One region of the Paenibacillus rhizoryzae genome, then DNA from elsewhere that is predicted to be linked to it. Evidence: riboswitches for the same ligand, from Rfam matches in the RefSeq annotation. Region 1 holds a riboswitch; each other region holds the start of a gene.
The links. A riboswitch is a leader RNA that binds a small molecule or an ion and turns the genes downstream of it on or off. The one in region 1 is predicted to bind cyclic di-GMP.
Positions count from the first base shown of each region.

Region 2: linked by a shared signal. The riboswitch ahead of AC6ESO_RS06870 (PilZ domain-containing protein) and the one ahead of AC6ESO_RS14845 (methyl-accepting chemotaxis protein) in region 1 are both predicted to bind cyclic di-GMP.
Region 3: linked by a shared signal. The riboswitch ahead of AC6ESO_RS14335 (putative bifunctional diguanylate cyclase/phosphodiesterase) and the one ahead of AC6ESO_RS14845 (methyl-accepting chemotaxis protein) in region 1 are both predicted to bind cyclic di-GMP.

Region 1 covers NZ_JCAALT010000004.1:527,633-535,821, reverse strand. Annotated here, with positions in the region: gene AC6ESO_RS14865 (SDR family NAD(P)-dependent oxidoreductase) at 1-719, shown strand, start outside; gene dgoD (galactonate dehydratase) at 771-1,904, shown strand; gene AC6ESO_RS14855 (acyl-CoA thioesterase) at 3,183-3,572, shown strand; gene fumC (class II fumarate hydratase) at 3,742-5,121, shown strand; cyclic di-GMP riboswitch class I at 5,230-5,319, shown strand; gene AC6ESO_RS14845 (methyl-accepting chemotaxis protein) at 5,392-6,930, shown strand; gene AC6ESO_RS14840 (aldolase catalytic domain-containing protein) at 7,037-8,002, shown strand; gene AC6ESO_RS14835 (helix-turn-helix domain-containing protein) at 8,060-8,189, opposite strand, start outside.
Region 2 covers NZ_JCAALT010000002.1:341,382-349,570, reverse strand. Annotated here, with positions in the region: gene AC6ESO_RS06890 (class I SAM-dependent methyltransferase) at 1-78, shown strand, start outside; gene AC6ESO_RS06885 (histidine kinase N-terminal 7TM domain-containing diguanylate cyclase) at 218-1,888, shown strand; gene AC6ESO_RS06880 (GGDEF domain-containing protein) at 1,901-2,587, shown strand; gene AC6ESO_RS06875 (HD-GYP domain-containing protein) at 2,624-3,706, shown strand; cyclic di-GMP riboswitch class I at 3,738-3,841, shown strand; gene AC6ESO_RS06870 (PilZ domain-containing protein) at 3,970-4,683, shown strand; gene AC6ESO_RS06865 (O-antigen ligase family protein) at 4,838-6,949, shown strand; gene AC6ESO_RS06860 (MazG nucleotide pyrophosphohydrolase domain-containing protein) at 6,999-7,289, shown strand; gene AC6ESO_RS06855 (hypothetical protein) at 7,384-7,746, shown strand; gene AC6ESO_RS06850 (dehydrogenase) at 7,879-8,189, opposite strand, start outside.
Region 3 covers NZ_JCAALT010000004.1:399,951-408,139, forward strand. Annotated here, with positions in the region: gene AC6ESO_RS14325 (helix-turn-helix domain-containing protein) at 1-1,872, opposite strand, end outside; gene AC6ESO_RS14330 (GntR family transcriptional regulator) at 1,891-3,039, opposite strand; cyclic di-GMP riboswitch class I at 3,302-3,402, shown strand; gene AC6ESO_RS14335 (putative bifunctional diguanylate cyclase/phosphodiesterase) at 3,529-5,742, shown strand; gene AC6ESO_RS14340 (hypothetical protein) at 5,801-6,118, opposite strand; gene AC6ESO_RS14345 (hypothetical protein) at 6,115-6,435, opposite strand; gene AC6ESO_RS14350 (alpha-helical endospore appendage domain-containing protein) at 6,432-6,788, opposite strand; gene AC6ESO_RS14355 (nucleoside-diphosphate sugar epimerase) at 6,814-7,101, opposite strand; gene AC6ESO_RS14360 (glycosyltransferase family 2 protein) at 7,202-8,189, opposite strand, start outside.

The sequences.
Region 1 (8,189 bases):
TTGCGCTTGCCTTTGCACGATCCGGATATGATGTGTGTGTTAATTACAATACAAGTGCGGAGATGGCACAGGAAGTCGTGCGTGAGATTAATGCCCTCGGCGTGAAGGCGGAGGCCGTACAGGCGAATATCTCCACGCTCGAAGGCGTCGAATCGTTGTTCGAGCAATTTAACAGCCGTTTCGATAGGTTGGATGTGCATGTCAACAACTCAGGCATCACGCGGATGAAGCCTTTCCTTGAAACGCCGCCGGAGCTGTTCGATGAGGTGTTCAATACCGATTTGAAAGGACTCTATTTCTGCTCGCAGCAGGCGGCGCGGCTGATGGTCAAGAACGGCACGCGCGGCGTTATCATTCAGATCAGCTCCAACCATGCCGAAGGAACATGGGCGAACTCCACCGTCTATGCCGCGGCGAAGGCAGCTGTGAACAAGCTGACGAAGAACATGGCTCTCGACTTATCCCCTCATGGCATTCGGGTTGTCGGCATCGCGCCGGGCTACACGAATAATGGCTGGGGCGATGGAAATGAGCGCATTCAGAAGGCGATTGCATCGGTCTCATCTCGTATTCCGATGGGACGATTCTGTACGCCCGCTGAAGTCGGCGAAGCGGCTGTATTCCTAGCTTCCGACAGCGCGGGTTATATGACGGGAACGACCATGTTTATGGACGGCGGCGCATTGCTCCCGGTCTGGGCTGAGAAAGGTAACGGTTAGTTTCTAGCTGCTCAATGAAACCAGTATAGGACGTAAAGGAGATAGGAAGCTGTGAAAATAACAGATTTGAAGCTCTATCATGTGAAACCTCGCTGGTTGTTTCTGAAGATCGAGACGGATGAAGGCATTGTTGGCTGGGGCGAGCCGATCGTCGAAGGTCGTGCCCTTACTGTAGCTACAGCCATCGAAGAATTGAAACGTTACCTGGTCGGCGAAGATCCGCTTCGTATTGAGCATCACTGGCAGGTCATGTACCGGGGAACGTTCTATCGCGGCGGTCCTGTCCTGGTCAGCGCTATAAGCGGAATCGAGCAGGCGCTATGGGATATTAAAGGCAAGTTCTACAACATGCCTGTCTATGAAATGCTCGGCGGCAGAGTGCGCGATAAAATCCGCATGTACTGCCATTGCCACGGGGAGACACCTGAGGTGTTCGCAGCGAATGCGAAGCGCAGGGTAGAGTCCGGCTTCAATGCGATCAAAACAGGTGTAGACGCTCCGGTGCGGCAAGTCGATTCGCTGGCTTTCGTGGAGAGCCAAGTGAACAAGTTCATTGCGGTCCGCGAAGCCGTGGGCAGCGGGGTAGACATCGCGATCGACTTCCACGGCCGAGTCAGCCCGGCTATGGCGATTCGCCTTGCCGCAGCACTCGAGCCGTATTATCCGATGTTTATCGAAGAGCCTTGCTTGCCTGAGAATGTGGACTCGCTCCTGCGCGTTGCCCAATCGACAAGCATTCCGATCGCAACAGGTGAGCGATTGTTCACACGCTGGGGTTTCCGTGAAGCGCTGGAGAAAGGCGCGATTGCCATCGTGCAGCCGGATCTGTGCCATGCCGGAGGGATCTTCGAAGGACGTAAAATCGCCGCTATGGCGGAGACTTACTACGCTTCCATCGCGCCGCATAATCCGCTTGGACCGATCTCGCTTGCAGCCTGCTTGCAGCTCGACGCTTGCACGCCGAACTTCTTGATCCAAGAGCATCCGTCGATGGCGGAGAAGTGGGACCTCGGTGAAGGCTACTTGAAGAAGCCGTTTGAAGTCATCGACGGCCATGTCGCGATCCCGCAAGGGCCTGGCCTTGGGATCGAAATTAATGAAGAAGCGCTCATTGAACGCGGCTACGCAGGCGACTGGGATACACCTCGCCTTGCGTACGACGACGGCTCGTTCGCAGAGTGGTAGAATGATAGGCCGCTCTCTCTGGCAAGTACGGAGAGGGCGGTCTTTTTGCTGCTTGGAGTGGATAATGCTGAAGCGGTAGCAGTAGCGGTAAAGGAAGTGGCAACGGCAGCGGCAACAGTAGCAGCACGAACACCAACAGCGGTAACAGTAGCAGCAGCACCAACACCGATATTAGCACCAAGACCAAGACCAACACCAATACCAACGCGAGCACCAGCACGAGCACGAGCACCAACACCAACACCAACAAGAACACCGACACCACACCGACACCGACACCGACACCAACACCGACACCGACACCGACACCAACACCAACACCAACACTAGCACCAACACCGATATTAGCACCAAGACCAACGCGAGCACCAGCACGAGCACGAGCACCAACACCAACACCGACACCGACACCGACACCGACACCAACACCGACACCGACACCGACACCGACACCGACACCGACACCGACACCAATTATACTGATTGTTGTTGGTGATACGGCTAACGAATCGTGAGAGCCTTATTTGCTCGAGAATCGCCACTATTTAATTCTAACGAATCGTGAAGGTCTTATTTGAGGGGGAATATAGCCAAATAGTGCATTTCTAACCGAAATAAGGCCCACAGGATTCGTTAGATCTTCAAACCCAGTCATTTTGCTCAAATAAGGCTTCCAGGATTCGTTAGAAACCCGGCTCAGAGTTTTCGGAGTCTCATATGTACACTGTGCTGCTCTCACACGTCTGGCAGTAAAGCAGTAAAGTTGTAAGAAAGCTGAGAGTTCGATTTCTCGACTTTCAGCTGTAGATCGGCGAGTTTTCAGCACTGAGAGTTCGTTTTTCGTACTCTCAGCATTTATCGCGTGGAGATTCTAGTTAGTTAGAGAGCTGAGAGCTCGATTTTTGAACTTTCAGCAGCATATCGGCGAGTTTTCGGAGCTGAGAGTTCGTTTTTCGTACTCTCAGCACCTATCGCGTGGGGATTCTAGTTGGTTTGAGAGCCGAGAGCCTCGATTTTTGAACTTTCAGCAGCAAATCGGCGTGTTTTCGGAGCTGAGAGATTGATTTTCGAACTCTCAGCATTCATCACACGAGGGCACTCATTTTTGTGGAGCGGTTCGGCGGGGGATCGGCATAGAAGGTTGCCATTAAGTTGTTAGTTACGTCGGAACGCCAAGCTCTAATACTTTGACATACATACAATCGACAGCTAACATGAAGGCAACTAGGGCTGATACTGTAAAAAGCCGGCCGCGATAAAGGTGGAGTGTGAGGATCGATGCAAGCGAAGCTGGAGCTTATCGTCCGTTCAACGGAAATCGATGTGAACGGGCATGTGAACAATGCCAAGTACTTGGAATACCTCGAATGGGGGCGTGAAGCATGGTATGAGCAGGCAGGCTTGCACTATGATGTGTTACTCGCTATGGGCGTTCAAACCGTTACGGTCAACATCAATATCAACTACCGAAAGGAGTGCAGGCAAGGGGATCGGCTGACCGTTACGACAATGCCGGAGCGGGCTGGGCGAAGCAGCTATGTACTCAAACAAGAGATCGTAAACGTGAAGGGCGAGCTGTGCGGGGACGCGGTCGTGACTTGTGTGACGATGGATTCGAACACGCGCAAGAGCCGGGAGCTGCCGCCGGAGCTGCGGAGTCAGTTTTAGCCGGAGATGCTGTATTACAGGATGGCAAATAGGAAATCATGGGAAAGAAGCGATGCATGCTCGTAGATGCATCGCTTCTTTCATAGAAATAGAAGAAACACCATTTCACTTTGGGTATATAGAAAGTAAGCCAATACAATGAAACCATTCGTATAAGGAGGTAGTCGCGATGAGCGATTTTCGCATTGAGAAGGATTCCATGGGGGAGATACAGGTGGAGGCGCACCGGCTGTGGGGAGCGCAAACGGAGCGAAGTCTGCATAATTTCAGAATCGGTACGGAGAAGATGCCGCGCGAGTTAATTACCGCATTTGCTTATCTGAAGAAAGCAGCAGCAACGGTGAATGGAAGCATGGGGAAGATGGATGTGCTTAAAGCGGAAGCTATCGCGGTTGCAGCGGATGAGGTTATTGAAGGCATGTGGCAGGAGGAGTTTCCGCTTGCCGTATGGCAGACGGGGAGCGGCACGCAGTCCAATATGAACGTCAATGAAGTGATCGCAAGGCGCTCGGCGCAGCTGCTGGAGGAGAAAGGTCATGCGGCGGCTGTTCATCCCAACGACGACGTCAACCGCTCGCAGAGCTCTAACGACACTTTTCCCACCGCAATGCATATCGCCGCGCTAATTGCCGTAGAGGACCTTCTCTTGCCGGCCATCGCGCAGCTCAAATCCACCCTAGAACAGAAGAGCGCAAGCTTCATGGATGTGATCAAAATCGGTCGTACCCATCTGCAGGATGCCACACCGCTCACGCTTGGCCAGGAGATCAGCGGCTGGGTCCGGATGCTGGAGAAAGGGGAACGGAACATTAGAGCAAGCCGCGAAGAACTGCGTGAGCTTGCGATCGGCGGTACAGCCGTGGGTACGGGACTGAACGCCCCGCCGGGCTTTAGCGAGAAGGTATCGGCGGAGATCAGCCGACTCACAGACAAGCACTTCATAAGTGCGCCGAACAAATTTCACGCACTGACGAGCCATGACGAGATCGTCTTCGTGCATGGCGCAATTAAAGCGCTCGCCGCGGATTTAATGAAGATCGCCAACGACGTTCGCTGGCTCGCGAGCGGCCCGCGCTGCGGAATTGGCGAGATTCGGATCCCGGAGAATGAGCCGGGCAGCTCCATCATGCCGGGGAAGGTCAATCCGACGCAATGTGAAGCGCTGACCATGGTCGTCTGTCAGATCATGGGCAATGACGCGGCGATCGGCTTCGCGGCCAGCCAAGGAAACTTCGAGCTGAATGTGTTCAAGCCTGTCATCATTCACAACTTCCTGCAGTCGACCCGAATTCTCAGCGATGCGATCCGCTCCTTCGATGAGCATTGCGCGGTTGGCATTGAGCCGAATCGGGAAGCCATTGCCCGGCATCTCAACGAGTCGCTGATGCTCGTTACGGCGCTTAATCCTCATATCGGTTATGAGAATGCGGCGGCCATTGCGAAGGCTGCTCATAAGGAAGGCCTGACGCTGCGCGAGGCTGCGATCCGAAGCGGGCTAATTACAGCTGCCAAGTTCGACGAAGTAGTGAGAGCAGAAGAGATGATCTGACAAATTCGACAAAACTTTACAAATTACGCTATGTACAAATAGGGATTTTCTCTCCTATAATTAACCATGTTAACCTAATAATCACTATAAAGATCCAACTACTTATTCATATGACAAAGGCAAACCAATGGAAATGTTGGGACGCAAAGCCTAGGCCTAAAGTATCGATACAGATGCCATGGTGGACAGGTTACCGAGTGAAAAGGAGTCCATCCTTACACGGGTGGACTCTTTTTATATGTATAAAATATTGGGAGGTAGGCTCTTTGTATGCTTAGGGAGAAAAACCGTGTCATGCTTTTCATTTCTACAATTATTGTGCTTTTATCGTTTCTAGTACACGCATTCGATTGGCTCGGTTTGGCCATGCAGCATGATCATCACCACCCGGATATGAACGGCTCTATGCTTCATTCCTTCCTTAATCAAACCTTCTTCGCTTTACCGATTATTTGCTTACTGCTTGCCGGATTATGCATGCGTTTACAAAAGGAGCAGCAGACCGTACCGCTTCTCATGACGCTGTCGCTCACTTTCAGCAGCATTTCCATCATCGCAGGCGGAAACGGCATGGTGGAATACCACTTCTCCATCTTTATGGTACTCGCCATTATTTTGTACTACGACCTCATCGCAATGCTTCTCGTTAGCACCGTCATCTTCGCACTTCAGCACGTACTCGGCTTCCTGCTTTTCTCTGAACTCGTCTACGGAACCAGTGATTACTCGCTGGCAATGGTCTCCATTCACATCGTGTTTGTTATCTTGTTTATCGGCGCTGTTACCTATCAAATCGTGACTCGCAGAGCGTTCATCCACGCACTGGAATCGGCTCAACAACAGAAAATTCAAGCAGCCGTCAAACAAATTATCGAGAACGTAACAGAAACCTCGGACCAGGTACTCATGAACTCTAAGGAGCTTAGCTGCAACGCGGCCACGCTCAATCTATTGGCAGGCGATATCGTGCAAACGATGCAGCTGGTGGATGCTACGGCGAATTTGCAGGAGAATGGCGCGCGAACAGGCAAGAAGGTGATCGGAGAGATGCTCCGCGACATTCATACCATTGCCGAAACGTCGGCTACGGTTTCTAATTTCTCGAATGAGGTGGCGACAGAGGCTGATAATGGGAATGAAGCCATTCAGAAGGCCGTCAGGCAGATGACAGCGATGAGCAATACCGTTCAAGAGTCCGCAACCAAAGTAAAGCTGCTCGGTCAGCGTTCGCAAGAAATAGATGATATTACAAGCTTGATTACAGACATCGCTTCCCAAACCAGCCTGCTGGCGCTGAATGCGGCAATCGAAGCGGCGCGGGCGGGCGAGCATGGCCGCGGGTTTACTGTCGTATCGAATGAGGTACGCAAGCTGTCTGAGCAAACGACGGCATCGGCCATGCGGATTGCGGAACTCGTCCAAGATATTCAAGCCAATAACCGCGCGTCGATTCTATCCATGGATCAAGTGATTACGGAGGTTTCGTCAAGCAATCAGGCGGTATGTGATGCGGGAGCTGCCTTCGAACGCATTATGCGATCGATTAAAACGGTCGCAGAGCAAATTCATTATATTTCCGGGGCCTCCCAGCAGATGTCGGCAAGCACGCAGCAATTTAACATCAATATCGAGGAAATCTCCCGCATGTCCGCCGAATTAACGGGCAGTGTGAAGACGGTCACAGGCAGCTCCAATGAGCAGCATCAGCTTATTTCCAGATCGTCGGAGCTTGCGGCAATGCTGGAGAAATTAAGCGATAAACTGGATCAAATCATGGTCAGCACGAGGAAATCTTTCCGCGCCATATAATCCGAAGAGTAGTGCAATTCTGACAAAAATGACTTTGCGTTCATAGCCAATATCAAGTATTATGAGTAGAAAAGACAAGATCTGGCTAAAAAGGAGACACAATGCTATGAATGCTTCGAAAAAAAGTCATTGTAAAATCGTCGACTGCACGATCCGCGACGGCGGACTCGTCAATAACTGGGATTTCAGCGTTGAGTTCGTTCAGCATCTGTACAACTCGCTGAATGAAGCTGGCGTCGAGTATATGGAAATCGGGTACAAAAACTCGCCAAAGCTGCTGAAAGGCGCTGAAGATGCTGGTCCATGGCGCTTCCTGGACGACGACTTCCTTCGTAAAGTCATCCCGCAGAAGCTGAATACGAAGCTCTCTGCACTTGTCGATATCGGACGGGTAGATGAGAACGATATTCTTCCACGCGAAGAGAGCATGCTCGATTTGATCCGCGTAGCCTGCTACATTCAGGACGTACCGAAGGCGCTGGAGCTGGTTAACGTATTCAACTCCCGCGGCTACGAAACAACACTGAACATTATGGCACTCTCCAATGTTATGGAGAACCAACTGCTTGAAGCTTTTGAATTGATCGAAGCTAGCGTAGTAGACGTCGTATACGTGGTTGACTCTTACGGCAGCTTGGATCCGAATGATTTCAACTACTTGGTCAGCAAGTTCCAGAAGTACCTGCCAAGTAAACGTTTGGGCGTACACACGCACAACAATATGCAGCTTGCTTTCGCCAATACGCTGGTTTCCGTTGAGAAAGGCGTCGAGTTCCTGGATGCTTCCGTATACGGAATGGGCCGCGCCGCAGGCAACTGCCCAACGGAACTGCTTGTCGCACATCTGAAGAACACGAAGTACAATGTGCGTCCGGTGCTGGATATGATCGAGAAGCACATGATTACGCTGCGTGAAAAAGAAGAGTGGGGCTATATTATTCCTTATATGATTACAGGTATGTTGGACGAGCACCCTCGTTCCGCAATGGCACTTCGCAATTCCGATGACAAGGACAAGTCGGTTGATTTCTACGATAAATTGACTACGCCTGAAGTACTGCACAGCAAATAAGTTCTACAAGAATAGACAAGCTCCCGGGCCTTTAGAGGCTCGGGAGCTTGTTTGTTTTTACGAGGATTGCCGCCAATGCTCGGTCCGGTATTCGCTCGGTGTCACGCCGAATTGCCGTTTGAACATCCGATTGAAGAAGCTTAAATCCTCGAAGCCTACTTCAAGGGCAATGGACATGACTTTGCCT
Region 2 (8,189 bases), on a different contig from region 1:
GTCTTCCGCGACATGCTGCAGGTGAAACCTTACTTGGAGCAGGCACTCGGGGAGCGGTTAAAGCAGGCAACCAAATAATATTTTTGCCCATGTCAATAAAGATAACAAGTTTATTGTCGAATAATTAAACAGTATGATAGAATATAGTTACTTGTAAGTAGATTGTCCCAGTTCTGTTTATACGTTTAACAATTTGATTGTGATTTGGGTGAAGCGAATGGGACTAATGACAGGGCTGGACTTGAGCCTATTTCTTTTTTTATTCACCATTTTCATCTATGTATTTGCATTTAATGTAATCACAACACAGCATAAGGTCTATCTGTTATTTCACTTCTTCATGATGATTTGGCCACTCGGTCAAGTCGGCGTCCACACAACGGATCAACCACACCTCCAGATTATATACATAAATATTTCCTTTGTTGGTTTATCGATGCTTGGCTTTGGGTGGCTCCTGTTTACGAAATTTCTGGTGAACGCCAGCTACAGGCCGAGTCGCACCACGCTCGTTTACATGATGATGCCATCGGTGCTCATCTCGATCGGCGTCTTATGGAATCCGTGGAATGCCTTCGCGACTACGGTGGATAATACTTACGACGAGAGGGTCTATGGTCCTATCTTCTGGGCGATGGTAGGCTTGTTAGTTTCGTATTACGTCTATACGGTACGCATCTTGCTGAAGGCCTATCATTCACGTAAGCTGTCACAGGATCGGGTACGGATCGCCAACGCGCTCACAGGCATATTTATTATGATGGCGTTTCCATTAATGGATTTAGTGGTAAACGTCATTCTTGATCCTTGGCTGCCGGTTATTCCCGGCCTTACGTCGCTTGGCATCGTGCTGTCTGATCTGTATTTTGTATTCTCCTTGAAGAAGCATCGTTCGCTCGACTTGGTTAAGATTGCGCAGCAGGATGTAATGGATACGTTGTCCGTAGGCATAATCGTGCTGGATGAGCATGACAATGTCATCGAGATGAACCGGATTGTCAACCCGCGTCTTCAAATTGCCATCGGCGAAACGCTCAATATGGAGGAACTCCTTTCTTGGTGCAATATCGACAAAGTGAATGAAGACGAGTTCCTGTACACGTACAGGATGGACCCTTCTCAGCGAATCCAGACCGAAATCATGATTGAGCAGGGCAACTCGCGCAAGCAGTACTTCTCATTGCATGTCGGACCGATTATTGTGAATGAAGGCCGGATCGGGAAAGTCATCACGTTTCAAGAAATTTCCGAGCTGAAGTCACTGATCTTCAAGTCGCAGGAGCAGTATGCCTCGATGCAAGAGCGCAATCGCGCCCTTATCTTTATGCAGGACGAGCTCTTTCAAGCGAATCGCAAACTGGAGCAGATGGCGATTACAGACAGCCTGACAGGCTGTTTCAACCGCAGATTTCTGATGCAGCAGCTGGAGCACGAGGTGCTGACGAATATCCGCTACAAGATTCCATTCGCTCTCTTGTTGTTTGATATCGATTTGTTCAAGCTCGTAAACGATACATACGGCCATGTGATCGGTGACGAAGTCATTCGGAGAACGGCCGATGCCGTTCGCGGGGCACTTCGAAGAACCGATATATTGGCTCGCTACGGCGGTGAAGAGTTTACAGTCTATTTGCCTCATACAAATAGAGAGCAGGCGGACATGCTCGCCCAGCGCATTCGAGAGGTCGTTCAGAACAACGAGATAGCAATCGGCCGGGGACGTTCTCCGGTATCCGTAACAATCAGCATGGGAATGCTTGTGGTAGAAGAGCAGTCCGAGCTTCAGATTGAAGACGTCAAAGGTTACATTAGAGACTTGTTCTCGAAGGTGGATTCCGCATTGTACAGAGCTAAAGACAATGGTCGCAATCGGGTAGTGAATTTATAAGGAGGACTGCGAATGTCGCGTAACGGACGTCTTACAGCGTGTGTGGCATCATGTGGAGCAACACTGGCTACAGCGGGTTTATGCCTACTTGCAAGTAAGACACCTACGCCGCTCGCTATTCTAATCGGTACCGCTGCATTCGCAGCGACTGCCCTGCCTATTGGCTATCTCTTAGGACTCAAGTATGATCGATTGAAGGAGTCTTCCATATTAGACAGCTTAACAGGACTGTATAATCGCCGGTTCATCGAGACGAATTTCAAGAAGCTGGCGATTAAAGCAAAGCGTAATCGGAAGAAAATGACGGTCATGTTGCTGGATGTCAATGACTTCAAAGAAGTGAATGACCGTATGGGCCACAGCCAAGGGGATACCGCACTTGCGCTGATTGCCAGAACACTTACGGAATGCGCAGTTTACGGTGAAATTATCGGCCGCTGGGGCGGCGATGAGTTCATCATTATTTGTCCCTATGCAGATGACAAAGGTATAGAGCGTTTCGTAAAGCTCATTCACGATCAGCTTTTTAGCATTTCATTGCGAACCGGATTACGATTGTCAGTTTCGGTTGGACATGCTTCGTTTCCGGAGAACGGTGTGGAGCTTGGCCAGTTGCTGCAGTCTGCGGACAAGCGGATGTACGCAGAGAAATATGTCCGTAAGACGCAGTTGACCGAACCGACAGCTTTACAGGCATAATCCGGGAGCAAGCGGTAAAGGCGGGAATAAACACCGATGAGAAAAGTTCACATCAACTCCGTTCAGCCGGGAGAAAAGTTAGCTCGCCCTATTTTGCAGGAGAATGGGAACATATTGCTTGGCGCCGGTGTGGAGTTAAATCAACGATTTATCGACAGATTGGCTGGTTTAGGCATTGACATGCTTTTCATTGATGATCCCCTGACAGAGGGTTTAGAGCCGACTACGGCTATTCAGGACAGCACGCACAAAGCAGCATCGGATACGATTTACAAGACGATGAATACGCTCATGGACCAACAGGTTACGAAAGGGCGAACGATAGCTCCCGAGCTTGGCCGCACCTTCCGTAAAGTATTCGGCGATATTATGCAGGATCTCATCAGGCGTGAAGATGTGATGGTTAGCTTAACTAACATTCACGTGGCAGACAGTTACTTGTTCCACCATTCCCTGAATGTCACGATTCTGGCAGGCATCATGGGATTAGCCAGAGGGTATAATCGTACGCAGCTCGAAGAGCTTGGCATGGGTGCGATGTTATTCGATATCGGAATGACACGGCTGCCCAAAGAGATTTTGACCAAGACGACGGCATTAACGCCAAGCGAGCGGATGCTCATGGAGAAACATACCGAGGATGGCTTCAACATCATTCGGGCGCAGCATGATATTAGTTTGCTTTCGGCACATTGCGCGCTGCAGCATCACGAGCGCTATGATGGTTCGGGTTATCCGCGTAAGCTTAAGCGGGAGGCCATTCATGAATACGCTCAGATCGTAGCGATCGCGGATGTCTATGATGCGCTGACCTCTCCCAGGCCGCATCGGAAACGGTATACGCCATCGGAAGCGATTGAATTTTTGTTTGCCGCAGGAAACACCTATTTTGATCTGGATTTAATCAAGATTTTCTGTAAGCATATTTCCATTTATCCGGTCGCGACAACGGTACTGCTCAGCTCAGGGCAAGTTGCCGTCGTTGCTATGAACGACCCGCTCGCGGTTCATCGTCCAACGGTTCGGATCATCCGAGAGCCTGACGGAACAGCGCCTGCTGCAGCCTATCAGATCGACCTCAAAGACCAACATAAATTAATGATCGTGAAAGAACTGTAGATAGGTTAGCATTCTGCTGACAACTGCATATCATTGATACTGGCAAACTTATCGAAAGGTAAGGACGCAAAGTTAAAGGGTCTAAATGTCCGCTCATCATTATAGTAGCGAACGAATGACAGCCTGACTGCCGAAATGAACCCCCGAGTTATCTCGTGGTTAAGGAAGCGGCTCCGGTATTGCATGAGGAAGCGCTTTTTCTGTTTTTTAGCGCCGTACCGTGGTTGCGGGAGCGTTTCTTCATATGTGAAGGAGGAAAGTAAATGTCAGGCATGAATGAACGAATCGGATCAGGCAGACCTACTTTTGCCATGAAAGCACTGCTGCACAGCCGTACGATGGTTGAGAAAGACGGCTATGTTGCCACTGGCGTGCTTGCCCATGCAGAAGGCGAAATGATGGAGATCGAATTGACGGAATTCAAAAACTTCGAGCTCGGTGAACCGGTGAGTTTAACCGTCTATTCGCCTGTCGGCATTCACCGTCTGCAATCGACGATTATAGCGAAGGCGGATGGTTCCATCGCGGTTATTTTCCCGGCTCGCTCGCTGACGGGACTTGAAGAGAAACGGGAATCGCCGCGTATGGATATTGAGGCGAGAGGAACGATATCGCGTACATATTCGCAAGAGGTCGAAGGCTCCAAAGGCGATAAAATGACGATTGAAGCTACAGACAGCTTCGATATAGAGCTGCGCAATATAAGCGATACCGGCGTGGGGTTCTCTCTAATGAGCCCTCCGACACTAGTAAAAGGCGATACCCTCATGGCGAGCTTATCGCTTGGCTTCAAGCTGGATTGTAAAGTTGAAATTATCCGCAAGGAAGATGGAAGTGAGTGGAAGTTTTATGGAGCCCGCTTTCTCGATTTGGACGAGCAGCAGCAGCGGGCGCTTCGAGCCTATTTACTGCGCATGCAGATTGAAGCCTATTTCAAGCTTAAACAAGAGAAAGCAACAGCTAAGAAGGGCAGATAAACGCGATTTCCGCGTTGCAAATATAAGAAGGCGTTTGAACGGATGATCGTGGTCCGGCAGCGTCTTCTTTTTTATAGTCAGCCTATCAATTATGGTACAATTGGAAAAATAACGAAATTCATGCGTTGGGGTTCGAGTAAAAGGGGAAGTGGTTATGCGAAGTGGGCTGACGGGATTAGCCGCGCTGGCCGTGGCTATCGTGCTGGGTGGCTCGGCTTATCATTATGGGATGTTCTTTGATACGATCTTTTATCGGTGGGAATCGATCCTTATAGTCGTATGCGTGTTCGTTGTAGGAACGGCTCTAATTGTTCATTCTCGGAATGAGGATGCTCGGCGCGTGAAGAGCGTTCCCACTGCGTTCTATAGCCTGCTGGCGATTGCACTGCTATATGCTGTGGCGCTGCTTCATCGACCAGCCTCCATGTTAGGCAGCTTCGATGAGGCTTTGCGATGGATGGCGTATGCTGCTTATGCAATCACATTATATAGCTGGTTTTGTTCCAGCTCCGATATGGCGGTGCTGCTGCAGCGCCGGATGTGGCTATCTGCGGCGATTCAAGGCTCTGGCGCTTTCGTATTAGCAGGCGCGATTGCGGGATGGATGGGATGGATCGCTTTTCCCGAAATCATCATGACCACCGGCGATGTGAGGTTATCCGCTGTCGGAGCGCGTTTGTCCGGATTCATGCAATATCCGAATTTTCTGGGTGCCGTAGCAGGTGCCTATCTATTGTTTTACTTACTCTTGCTAATTCGGGCAAGGGTTGTTGTATTATCGTATATCGGTGCTGCGGCGGGAGTAGTGCCTGCTGTCTTAGTATTGCTGCTGACAGAATCAAGAGGAGGCTGGTTCGCGACCATTTTTGCATGGTTGTGCGGCCTCCTGCTGCTGAGGAGTAAAGAGCGCATCACTTGGCTTATCTATAGCGGCTGGGCATTGATTAGCGGAGGGGCTGCCTATCGAGCCGTCGTTCATGCAGGTTTGCGTAGCGGTGCCTCAAGTGATGCTTCGGGAGAGGAAGTTCAGCTTGTGCAGCACGGGGCGACAGTGCAAGAGACCGTGTTCCTGCTTCTCATCGGTGCGGCTGCGCTTGCGGGATTCATTGGTTTGAGGTGGGTATTGGCAAGGGGACGGGAGCAGCTGCTCAGCCGAATTGCGTGGGGATGCTGGCTTGCAGGTGTTTTTGGCATGGTCATGCTGCTTCCATCAGTGATTCAAGGCCGATTAAGCGGCGGGTTTCAGACGGCCGGTGCGCGCGGGTTATTTTATCAGGATGCGTGGCTGCTCATGAAGGAAGCGTTGTTCTTCGGCCGTGGCGGCGACACCTGGCGGATGTTGTTTACTCAAGTGCAGACGGCCCCGTATGTTGGGAATGAAGTCCATAGCGGTTACATTGAAATCGCGCTTGATCTGGGTATTGTCGGGCTGTTGGTTTTTGCCTTGGTTCTGTTTTTCCTGCTGCGGCGAGTGTGGCGATCGCATCCGATCGGACTTCTGCCTATTAGTGTACTGCTGCTGCATGCTGCGGTGGATTTTGATATGTCCTTCGGGTTTTATTGGCTCTTGCTGCTTAGCTGGGTGGTCTACTACTCCGGAGAAAGCGAGAGCCCGGCGGAAGCGAAGCGCGCCTTAGATATGGCGCCGCTGAAACGACCGCTGCGGACCGCGCTGCTCGCCGCGGCCGCTGTAAGTCTAACCGCCGCCGCCGTGCTCAGCGTGCGGTTCGACCGTGCCGTGCAGTACCGCGAGGCGGCTGTATCAGCCGCCCGCAGTGCTGCTGCGCAAACAGCCGCGCTTCGCGCGGCGCTCGAGTTGAATCCGTATTGGACGCGGATTCGACTCGAGCTTGCGGCACTGGCACCGCCGCGGGAACGGGCGGTGCTGCTGGCGGCCGGACTGCGCTACGAGCCGCAGTCCGTGCCGCTCTTGTGGGCGCTCGGCGAGCTGGCGGCCGAGCAGAGCGATGTGCACGGCGCGGCGGCGTATTGGCGCCTCGCCTTGCACTATGATCGTTACGACCGCGACAAGCAGACGGACGCGGTCGTCACGATGGCGCAGCTCGCGGATGGCATGCGAGCTGCTTCGCGCCTCGCGGATGCAAGGCTGGCCGCGCAAACGGCCGTCTCCTTCTTCGAAGCGTACGAGGCGCAGAAGGACAACCCCGGCGTGAACGGCCGCAAATTTGCCGTCACGGCAGAGTCGCAGGCAGCGGCGGATCAAAGCCGCCTGCTCCTCAAGCAGCTCGGCCCAGCAACGAGCTAGCCATTTTGTATAAATGCCTATTCCTAACATAGAGAGGATAGTAACGAAGATGAATACAGCCGAATTTCAGCAATATGTGAAAGAATGGAGCGCGCTCAAAGGGTTTGATCAGAGCTCCATTGAACAGAGGATGTTGTACTTAATGACGGAAGTCGGTGAGCTGGCTAAAGAGGTGCTGTCCGTCTCCTACCATCCGGATGCGGAGCGTAAAGAGAATCTGGGCCACGAGATGTATGATGTGGTCTGGAATATTTTCGATTTGGCGAATATGCTGGGGATCGATCTGGAACAGGCCTTCAAAGAGAAGATGCAGATTAACAACACGCGGACCTGGGCTTAGTTATCAAAACAGGCGCATCACCCGTGAGGTTTGTCCACTCTTCCCGGTCAGGCTCGGCATAAGCTGTAAGCAACCCCCGAAAGGAGTGATGCTTATGGCATTATCACGCGTAAGACCCAAATATTATTTGCCAAGCTCCGGTAAAGTCATCCGTACATCTGTGCCCAAAACATTAAATGAAACCACAACCACAGGTCCTACTTTCAGTCGACTAACCGTTGTTTGGGTAGCTCAAAATGGCGTGCCATTCCTGACAACCGGCTTCTTCGCCCGTTTGTTCCGGAATAATCAGGTCGTCGCCACAGCTGCGTTCGACTCGTTCGGCGTAGTTCGCTTTAACAACATCGGTACATTAACGAATGTGACTTACACGATCCGCACCTTTAATGCAAACGGTGTTCTGTTTCGTACACGTACCATTCCGTCCGGTGTTCAAACCTATGCAATCATTGGTTAAGCCCGATCTTCCCCTTCGCAAAACTCTCATTAACGACAACAGCAGCACGGCTCTTCTGAGAGAGCTGTGCTGCTGTTTATGTTTCGGGACGTGCTGCCGCGACGTGCGAAGCAAGGGAGGGAGTGGCGATCGTCATCCTCCGAAGGCATCGCGGAATGCCGTACATAGCTTAGGCTGATCCACTTCCCACAACGTGGCAATATCTGCGCTGACGTTCTCGTCAAACCAGTCGGACAGCACCTTCCGGTTGCTGGCATGCTCATGAATCCACTGCAGATTGAGAATCACCTTTTGGACGTAGAGCTTCTCGGCGAGCTCCATTTTATCTTTGGGAATGTACACGCCAAGCCGTTTCACCGTGCGGTAAAGCTCATTCTCGCATGCGCGTCTGATTTTGCGTGCAGAAGGGTACTCCGAGGCGTGCTTCTGGGTGGAAGGTTTCA
Region 3 (8,189 bases), 130 kb from region 1:
CCGGTTCATTTCGTATACAGCCTTCTTCAAATGATGCACAACCTGCATGCTGACGAGCATAATGTCGCTGTACTCCAGCTTGCGGATATACCGGAACAGCTCGCGGAACTTCTCTTCCGTTCGAACAGGATCGCCTTTCTTAACAACCTCGATGAACTTGCCCGTAAGCTCCATCACCTGCTCCATATCAATACTGCCCGTCTGCTCATCGATTTCCGCTTGCGTAATGACCGCCATATGTCCTCGCACGTAACGATAAGAGCTGTTCGTGAAGGTGTGGCTATATGCCGCCGCGATAGCTTGATAGTCCTCGATCGGCTCGCTGATAGCGACAGAGAACGAGATTTTGTAATGCTCTTTAATGTAGTGCTGCGCTTCCATGAGCAGCTCCTTAACCGCGTCTGCCTGCGAGGCCGAATCGATATTGAGAAGAATCGTGAACGAATCATCCTTCATGTCCACCGTTTGATGCGCGAATGAACGGCTTATTACTTCCGTCGTGATGTTGGCAATCGCGAAGCGCAGCAGCTCCCGTTCGACCAAGCTCTTCGTCATAAACAGCTTATAGTTGTCGATGCGCAGCACGCAGATGAGAAACGGCTTCTCCTGCGACATTGCAGGATGGAGGGAATGGAGCGCCTCACCGAAAGCCGGACTGCTCATACTGAAGCTGTCGACGAGCAATCGCTTGAGAAAATAGAGCTTCATAATGCCGGTGTTGTTGTTTTTCTCCAGATGATACTCATACAGCTGCTCTCTCGATTTCTGGTACACCTCGGTTAAATAAGAGAATTCATCCTTCGCCCCCGGGGTCACGGAGCCTCCGCGCGAGGTCTGTTCCATCAGCCTTCTGACCGGCTTGTAGATCCCTCTTGAAACAGACAAGGTCAACAGCAGCGCTCCGGCAAAGATCGCCATTGTAATGAGCAGAATCGTATCCAGCAGCTGCTTCAGGTTCGCATATGCCTCTTTGTACGGCTTTGCATCCAGCAGTGTCCATCCCGTCTTCTCGAGCCGGATATACGAGATGATATATTTCTCGCCGCCGATGCTCTGGTTGAAGAAACCAGACGGCTGCGCAGACTGTGCTTCCGAGCTGCCCGCCTTGTCTACGTAAGCTTGCCTGATCGTATTCGCGAATGTTGACGTTTGTACCGGATTCGCCGGATCCGTCTCAATCAGTCCATTGCCGCTGTCCAGGATGTAGAGCTCACTTCTCGCACCTGCTTCAATCCGGTTAATCGCACGAATATTATCGACAAGCCAGTCCAGCTTAATGTTAAGAATAATGGCGCCATCCATGCGGTTATCCCGATCCGTCGTCTCATACATGATATAGCTTAATACCGTATTCGCAGCACCGCCTGCGCCTTGGTCTGCGGCTTCCGCGCTGCGGCGCACGATTGCGCGAAGGACCGGAATGCTCGTGTAGCTTTGCAGCACCTTATCGAGCTCCGCGTCTTTATGATATAAATCGCCGTATGTCGAGTAATACAATTTCTTATGATTGTTATAAATGTAGATAGATTGGATAAACGGATTGTTCGCCACAATCGTCGCGTTTAGTTTATTGATGACATTCAAATGCTCGTACGTTTCCTCATCGTTCAAATACATGAGCGCCTTCACGTCATTGCTGCCATACGTGGAGAGCGTGATGTTGCGAATCATCGTATCGAGATAATCGATATTGTATTTCATCTGCGAGAGCACCTTCTGACTGTTCTCGTATTCGCTCTTGAACACCTTCTTCTCCACATTCACATAAACAAGCGTGGAGAACGATACGACGATTAGCAGAGTAATACTGGTAATCCATAAGAATATGCGCAGCAAATATTTCTTCTCTTGAAACAGACGAATGAGGCTCATAAGCAAGTACCACCCTTGTTATTCAATCTTTGCTTCCCAAACCGAGCTGCCGTAATGAATGTCCGCTTTGCAAATATGTCCGGCAACCGCGATCGGCTGCTTGCCTTCTGACGCATGCAATAATTGAAGGGCAGCACTTCGTCCCATATCATAGAAAGGCTGGTTTGCACCCGTAATATCCAATCGAAGCCTCCCATTCAACCCTTGCGCATCATAAGAAACAAGAGAAATGTCTTCCGGGACACGTTTGCTGAGACGCTTAAGTGCGACAAGTACAGCCTCGGCAATCTGATCATTCGCTGCAAAAACAGCCGTATATCGCATCGTACCCAGCACTTCCTCAAGCCGAGAAACAAAGAATTCGAACTCACTCTCGAAATTCTCAAACCGGGTCGGGATGCACAAGTCGTAGTCAGACCCGAACGGAATACCCGCCTCAATAAAGGCTTGTCTCATGCCAAGCAGCCGTTCATAGAACGTGCTGAGATCCGAATTGCGTACGAAAGCAATCCGCCGATGTCCCTTGGCAAGCAGCAATTTCGTGAGCGAATAGGCTCCCGAAGCATTGTCACTTGTCACAAAGGGAATATCGATATCCCAAACGCGCCTATCCAGGAATAAGACCGGGATGCCGCTTGCTGCCAACCTCTCATAGAGCTGCCGACTGCGAGGCCCATCCTGACCATCGTGGATCGGACTAAGAATGATTCCATCCACTTGTCTTGCAATCGCGCTCGTCACGAAAGCCTCCAGCTTATCGAGGCTTCGGTTATCGCTGCTGCTCATCAGTTGAAAGCCCTTCGGCTGCAGCACATCTTCGATCCCACGCAGGGCGGCTCCCCAGAGCGGATTATCGATGCCGATAACCGAAGCGGCGATTAGTCCGCTCCCGCCTCCGCTTATGTTCCCACCGCGGCTATTCCTCTGGGATACGGAACTCAGCCCGCCATCTGCGAGATAAGTACCCCGGCGGTTGTCCCGCGTGAGCAGACCTTCCCCGCACAGTTCCTTAATAGCCTTTTCTATCGTATTTACGCTGGATTGATAGGACTCCGCCAAAGTGCGGCTCGATGGCAGGCGCGAAGCGCCTTGCCACTCCCCTACATGTATGCGCTTTCGAATATCTTCCTTAATACGGTGATACGGGTACGTAGACAGCCTATTCACCTTCATCTCTACTAGATTAGCTTGACTATATGATATGTGTATCATCTGTGTCAATCGAGAGTGTATATTTAATCGGAACTATGCATATAGTCCTATCAATATATATCTTTAGTCCTTATTCCTAGCAGTGACAGTCGTCATTCACGTCTATAAATACCAACTCTATCCTTTTAAATAGGTTCCAGAGACCCATTCACGACACTGAGATATTATGGAAAATAGAAATAGAACTATATTCCTACATTTTTCGCCAAATTGAATCTATTCTCATAGGCAAACCCTTCGAAAGCAGGGGACGCAAAGTCATTGGATCTAAGTCTTTTCTCCTAATTAGAGATTAGATACGACTGCCAGACTGCCGAAGTTAATCTGCTGGCCTTGGTTCCTCCAAGCGTGAAGATGCGTATCGGTCTATTGCCGCCATCTTACACTCCGAGGGCCTGAGGCTTTTTTGCATACCCATATCGACGTAGAAAGGATGTGATCAGCTTGGCAACCCCATACGAGAAGTTCAGTTCGAAGCTTCTGACCTTTACCTTGATGTTTCTGATCCTTACCTCGCTCCCTATTTATGTAACCGTTCTCTCGCTTGAGCTGATTACCTTTCAGGTCTTTATTCGATTCGTCTCGTCCGTGATCCCGCTTGGCCTTGTGCTCTATTTCGTTTACCGACAAACCTATAAAACGCTTAAAGGGAAATTGATTATTTCAGCCTATTCCTTCCTGCTCTGCTTCATTGTCATGTGGTTTATACCGACGCCGAATTCCGGAAACGTAGTCTTCCTCTTCGCGCTACTCTCCCTCATCTATCTGGACCGCTACGTGACGCTGCTGGCAAGTGGATACGGCACCCTTGTACTCATCATCCATCAATTGTTCAATCCTTATCTGCTCGAAACGGATCTGCTCTACCGAATTGTACAGTTCACGTTGTTTACCATGTGTTGTATCACCTGTGTCAGCGTATGTATCATTGGAGGCAAAATCATTTCGAATGCGCAGCGCAGCGAGAAGAAAGCACTGGATAACGAGAACCGGTACCGGCAAATATTCGAGCTGTCTCCCGAAGCCAATATCGTGCAAATCGACAATAAGATTGTACATATGAATAGATCGGGAATGACGATGCTCGGCGCGAAGCACTTGGATGAATTAATCGGCGTTGATGTATTTGACCTTGCTTTGCCGGAGTATCACGAGCTGATCCGCGCGAAAGCGGCTGACCTCATCGCAGGCAAAACCACCTTGGATTACACCGAGCTCCGTATTTACAAGCTGAATGGTGACGTGATCGAGGTGGAAACAAATTCCATCTCAACTTTATTCAATAATCGCCCAGCCATCCTCTCGAACTTCCGTAATATATCGGAAACGAAGATCGCACGCGAAACCATTAACTATATGGCGTACCACGATCCATTAACCGACTTGCCGAATCGCTATCAATTCATTATGAAGATGGAAGCAGAGCTTCGGAATGCCGCTAACCAGCCAAGCAGCTTCGCGATCTTGTTCCTGGACATGGACCGGTTCAAATCCATTAACGATACATTCGGCCATCCCCTGGGAGATCGACTGCTCAAGAGCTTCGCCAATCGGCTTCGGACTACGCTACAAGAATCCGTGTTCGCGGCCAGATTGGCCGGCGACGAGTTCGTCATCCTGCTGCCGAATAGCGACGCTGGGGCAGTGGGAACGCTGGTTGAGCCACTGCTGGAGCGGCTCTCCGAACCTTTTATTCTCAAAGGGCAAGATATTATTGTTACGACGAGTATCGGGATTGCGATGTATCCGAAAGACGGGCAGGATGCCGATACGCTTCTGATTCACGCGGATGCGGCTATGTATGCGGCTAAGCGGCAGGGGAGAAATAACTACGCTTTCTATAGCAATGAGATGAACGAGGTCAATTTGCGGAAAATGATGCTGGAGCAGGACTTGCGCAAAGCACTGCAGCAAGACGAGCTGCATTTGGTCTATCAAGGCAAGAAAGATTTGCAGAGCAACCGTCTGAGCGGCTTCGAGGCTCTCCTGCGTTGGACGCATCCGAAGTTCGGCATCGTTTCGCCGGCTGAATTTATTCCGCTTGCTGAAGAAACGGGGCTTATTGTTCCGATTGGCGAATGGGTGATAAGGCAGGTCTGTGATCAAATCAATGCTTGGAAGAAAACGGGCTTGTCCCCGCTGCCGGTGTCCGTGAACCTATCGGTTCGTCAATTCAAGCAGGACAACCTCATTGAGATGCTGAAGACGATCCTGCTCTCCACGGGGGTCGAACCGCAGCTCATTGAACTTGAAATTACAGAAAGCGTTGCTTCTTCCAATTTCGAAGCCCCGCTTATTCGCAAACTGCACGAAATGAAGGCACTCGGCGTTCATATCTCTATTGATGACTTTGGAACCGGCTATTCATCACTCAGCTACCTGCGCCTATTTCCGGTGGACACGCTCAAGATGGACAAATGCTTTATTCGCAATATTGATCACAATCGAGATGATTTGGCCATCGTCACTGCGATCATCGGCATGGCTCACAGCCTTAAGCTTCAGGTGCTTGCTGAAGGCGTCGAGCACGAGACACAGCTTGCTCTCTTGAAGGAGCAAGGCTGCGACGGCGCGCAAGGCTATCTGATCGGCTACCCCATTCCCGCACACGAAGTGAAGCTGCTGCTGCTTCCGGCCCTTGTGCCAAGCAATTCGTAGGGGAGTACAAGCCCGTTCCTATGATGGCCCGAACTCCCTCCAAGCTGCTTGATCGTCATTAGGTCTGCTGCTCATAGGCAAGCTGATGGCCATCCTCGAAGCCTTTGGCAAAGCCGAGATTATAGCCTTGATTATAGGCATTGTCGAAAGCCCGGTTATAGCTGTGACTGTTTAACCCCCGCTTCCGTCCACGCTTCTGCTTTCGCATGGAAGATTTGCCGGTGCCTGATTTCGTACGCCTGCGCTTCGTCGTAGAGGTCGCCTGTTTCTTCTGACTGCCTGCTCCTTCTGGCTTACTTGAAGTCTTGTTCGGTGTGACTCGTGGTGAAAGTGGTAACCTACTGCTTTTCTTCCCGCTTATTCCCGCTGCAATCACTTTCCGGTTCCTCCTTTACCTTCCCGTATTGGACGCGAACCAACCTGGACGACTGCATTCAGCCACGGTTCGGCAGAGCGGCTGTCTCTGCATCGTCTTTGGCTTTCACTGCTCTCCATGGCGCTTACCATTGTCGTAAGCGTCAGCTGCATCGCCTCGAGGCGCTTCATGTTGCGCTGTATGGCTTCTGCCAGACCGGATGCACGCTCGGCCTCATCTGCGACGCTGTTCAGAATGCGAGCGACGGCCTGCTGGCTGCGGGAGAGCGACGCTAGCAGCTCAATTCGTACCTCCCGCTCCTTCAAGCTCCAACTCATTGCCGCCGATCTCCCATATCGAACGGTCCGCCCAGCATATTTTCCATGCCGTTCATCGGTCCCGCTCCCATCCCCATATCATCCACCTGGCGCAGTGCTGCCTTCAGCACGTTGGTCATCCCATGATTGAGCTTCGCAAGTCCGTCAATCACTTCGACAAGCTGGTCGTGGACCATCATCGAGGACTTCCATTGGTCTTGCTGCTCCGTAAATGCGTCCGGTGTAATATGATTGCACAGCCAAGCGCGAACCTTCTCCGCTTCGACAGCCTTTGCCTCCAGAATCATTGCCACATTCCACTGCAGCTTAGCGGAGGCATCCAGCATTCTGATATATGCGGTTTCTCGACTCATCACCAGCACGCTTCCTTTCCTCCGCTTATTCTTCGTCCTCGATGTCCATCTCTTTCATCACGACCGAAATCGTTAGGGCAAGCGACTCCTGCAGCTCTGCAATACTGTTTAAATAAGCGACTACACTCTTCGTCATCACTTGCGAATTATCCATCAGCTCGCCGACCCCGCCGAAGCTTGGGTGCGTATCCGGCAACGCATGCACAATCTGTGCCATCCGGACAGCGACATGACGCTTCGCCTCCAAGACGCGCGCCAGCTGCTCATGGGAATGTGACATATGCTCAATCATTTCCGTTACGATATGCTGCAAGGCGCAGTCCCTCCTTTACCTATCGCAATATCAGGAATCGGTCTCTTTGTTAACATATGCGCCGCCCTCTCCGCTTGGCACAGCCAAGACCGCAGAGAAGCTATAACTGATCGGCAACCTGGACCGGAGCGATAATCGGCAGCCCTTCCGGCAGCATGCCGAGCTGCTCCTCCGTCACCAATCCGACAGGCTTCCACTGCAGGCACCATGCCTCTGCTGCTTTCGCGCTGGCCACTCTGCGCCGAACGCCGTTCTCGATCACATAGAAGCTGCCATCCGCTCCGGCGGCAGTCACGCCTTGCATCGTTAGTGAGCCGTCGATGCTTCTCCCTTGCCAGCCTGCTTCCACAGCTTCGGCTGCTATGCTCTCCCCCATCGGCCAGCGGCGCAAATCCACTTGCGAGAGCCGAACAATAGGCAGGGCAACTTGGCCCACAATCGGGCGCCGCATTCCGCCTTCCACCCAGTAGAGCGCTCCGGATACGCCGCGGACGACGACATGCTGCGGGAAGAAGAGCGACTCCCCCTGCACCCGATCCACCGCTGTCCCCATCGCCAGAACTTGCCGGACAAGATCATGGGGGTTGCCCCATTTCTCAACGTACACCTGCAAATTATGATCGTTAACCTCAACAAGCTTCTCTCCAAGCGCCTTCATGCTTACGCTGCCGAAATGATGAATGAAGGAATCGCGCGCGATAGCCAGCCCATACCCCTGCAAGCGGACACGGATATTGTAATCGTCATCCTCATAATTGCCAATCCGGTAGCCTTCGTCCAGATAGCCCGTTCGATCCCACAGCTCGCGTCGAAACAGCAGGCAGAAGCCCGTTAATCGGTCGGTTCGCTGCCATTTGGCCGGGTTTGAAATATTATAAAGCCTTGCGAACGGAGCTATGCCCTTCACGCTCTTGTACGGTACTTCAATGCGCTGATCGCCGCTGATATAGTTCGTCACGGGGCCAACCATGCCGATGGTGGGATCACTGTTTAAGCAGGCCATCATATTGTCGAGCCAACGCTCTGTCACGATCGTATCGTTGTTCAGCAGCATCAAATAAGTGCCTTTGGCCATCATCATCCCGATA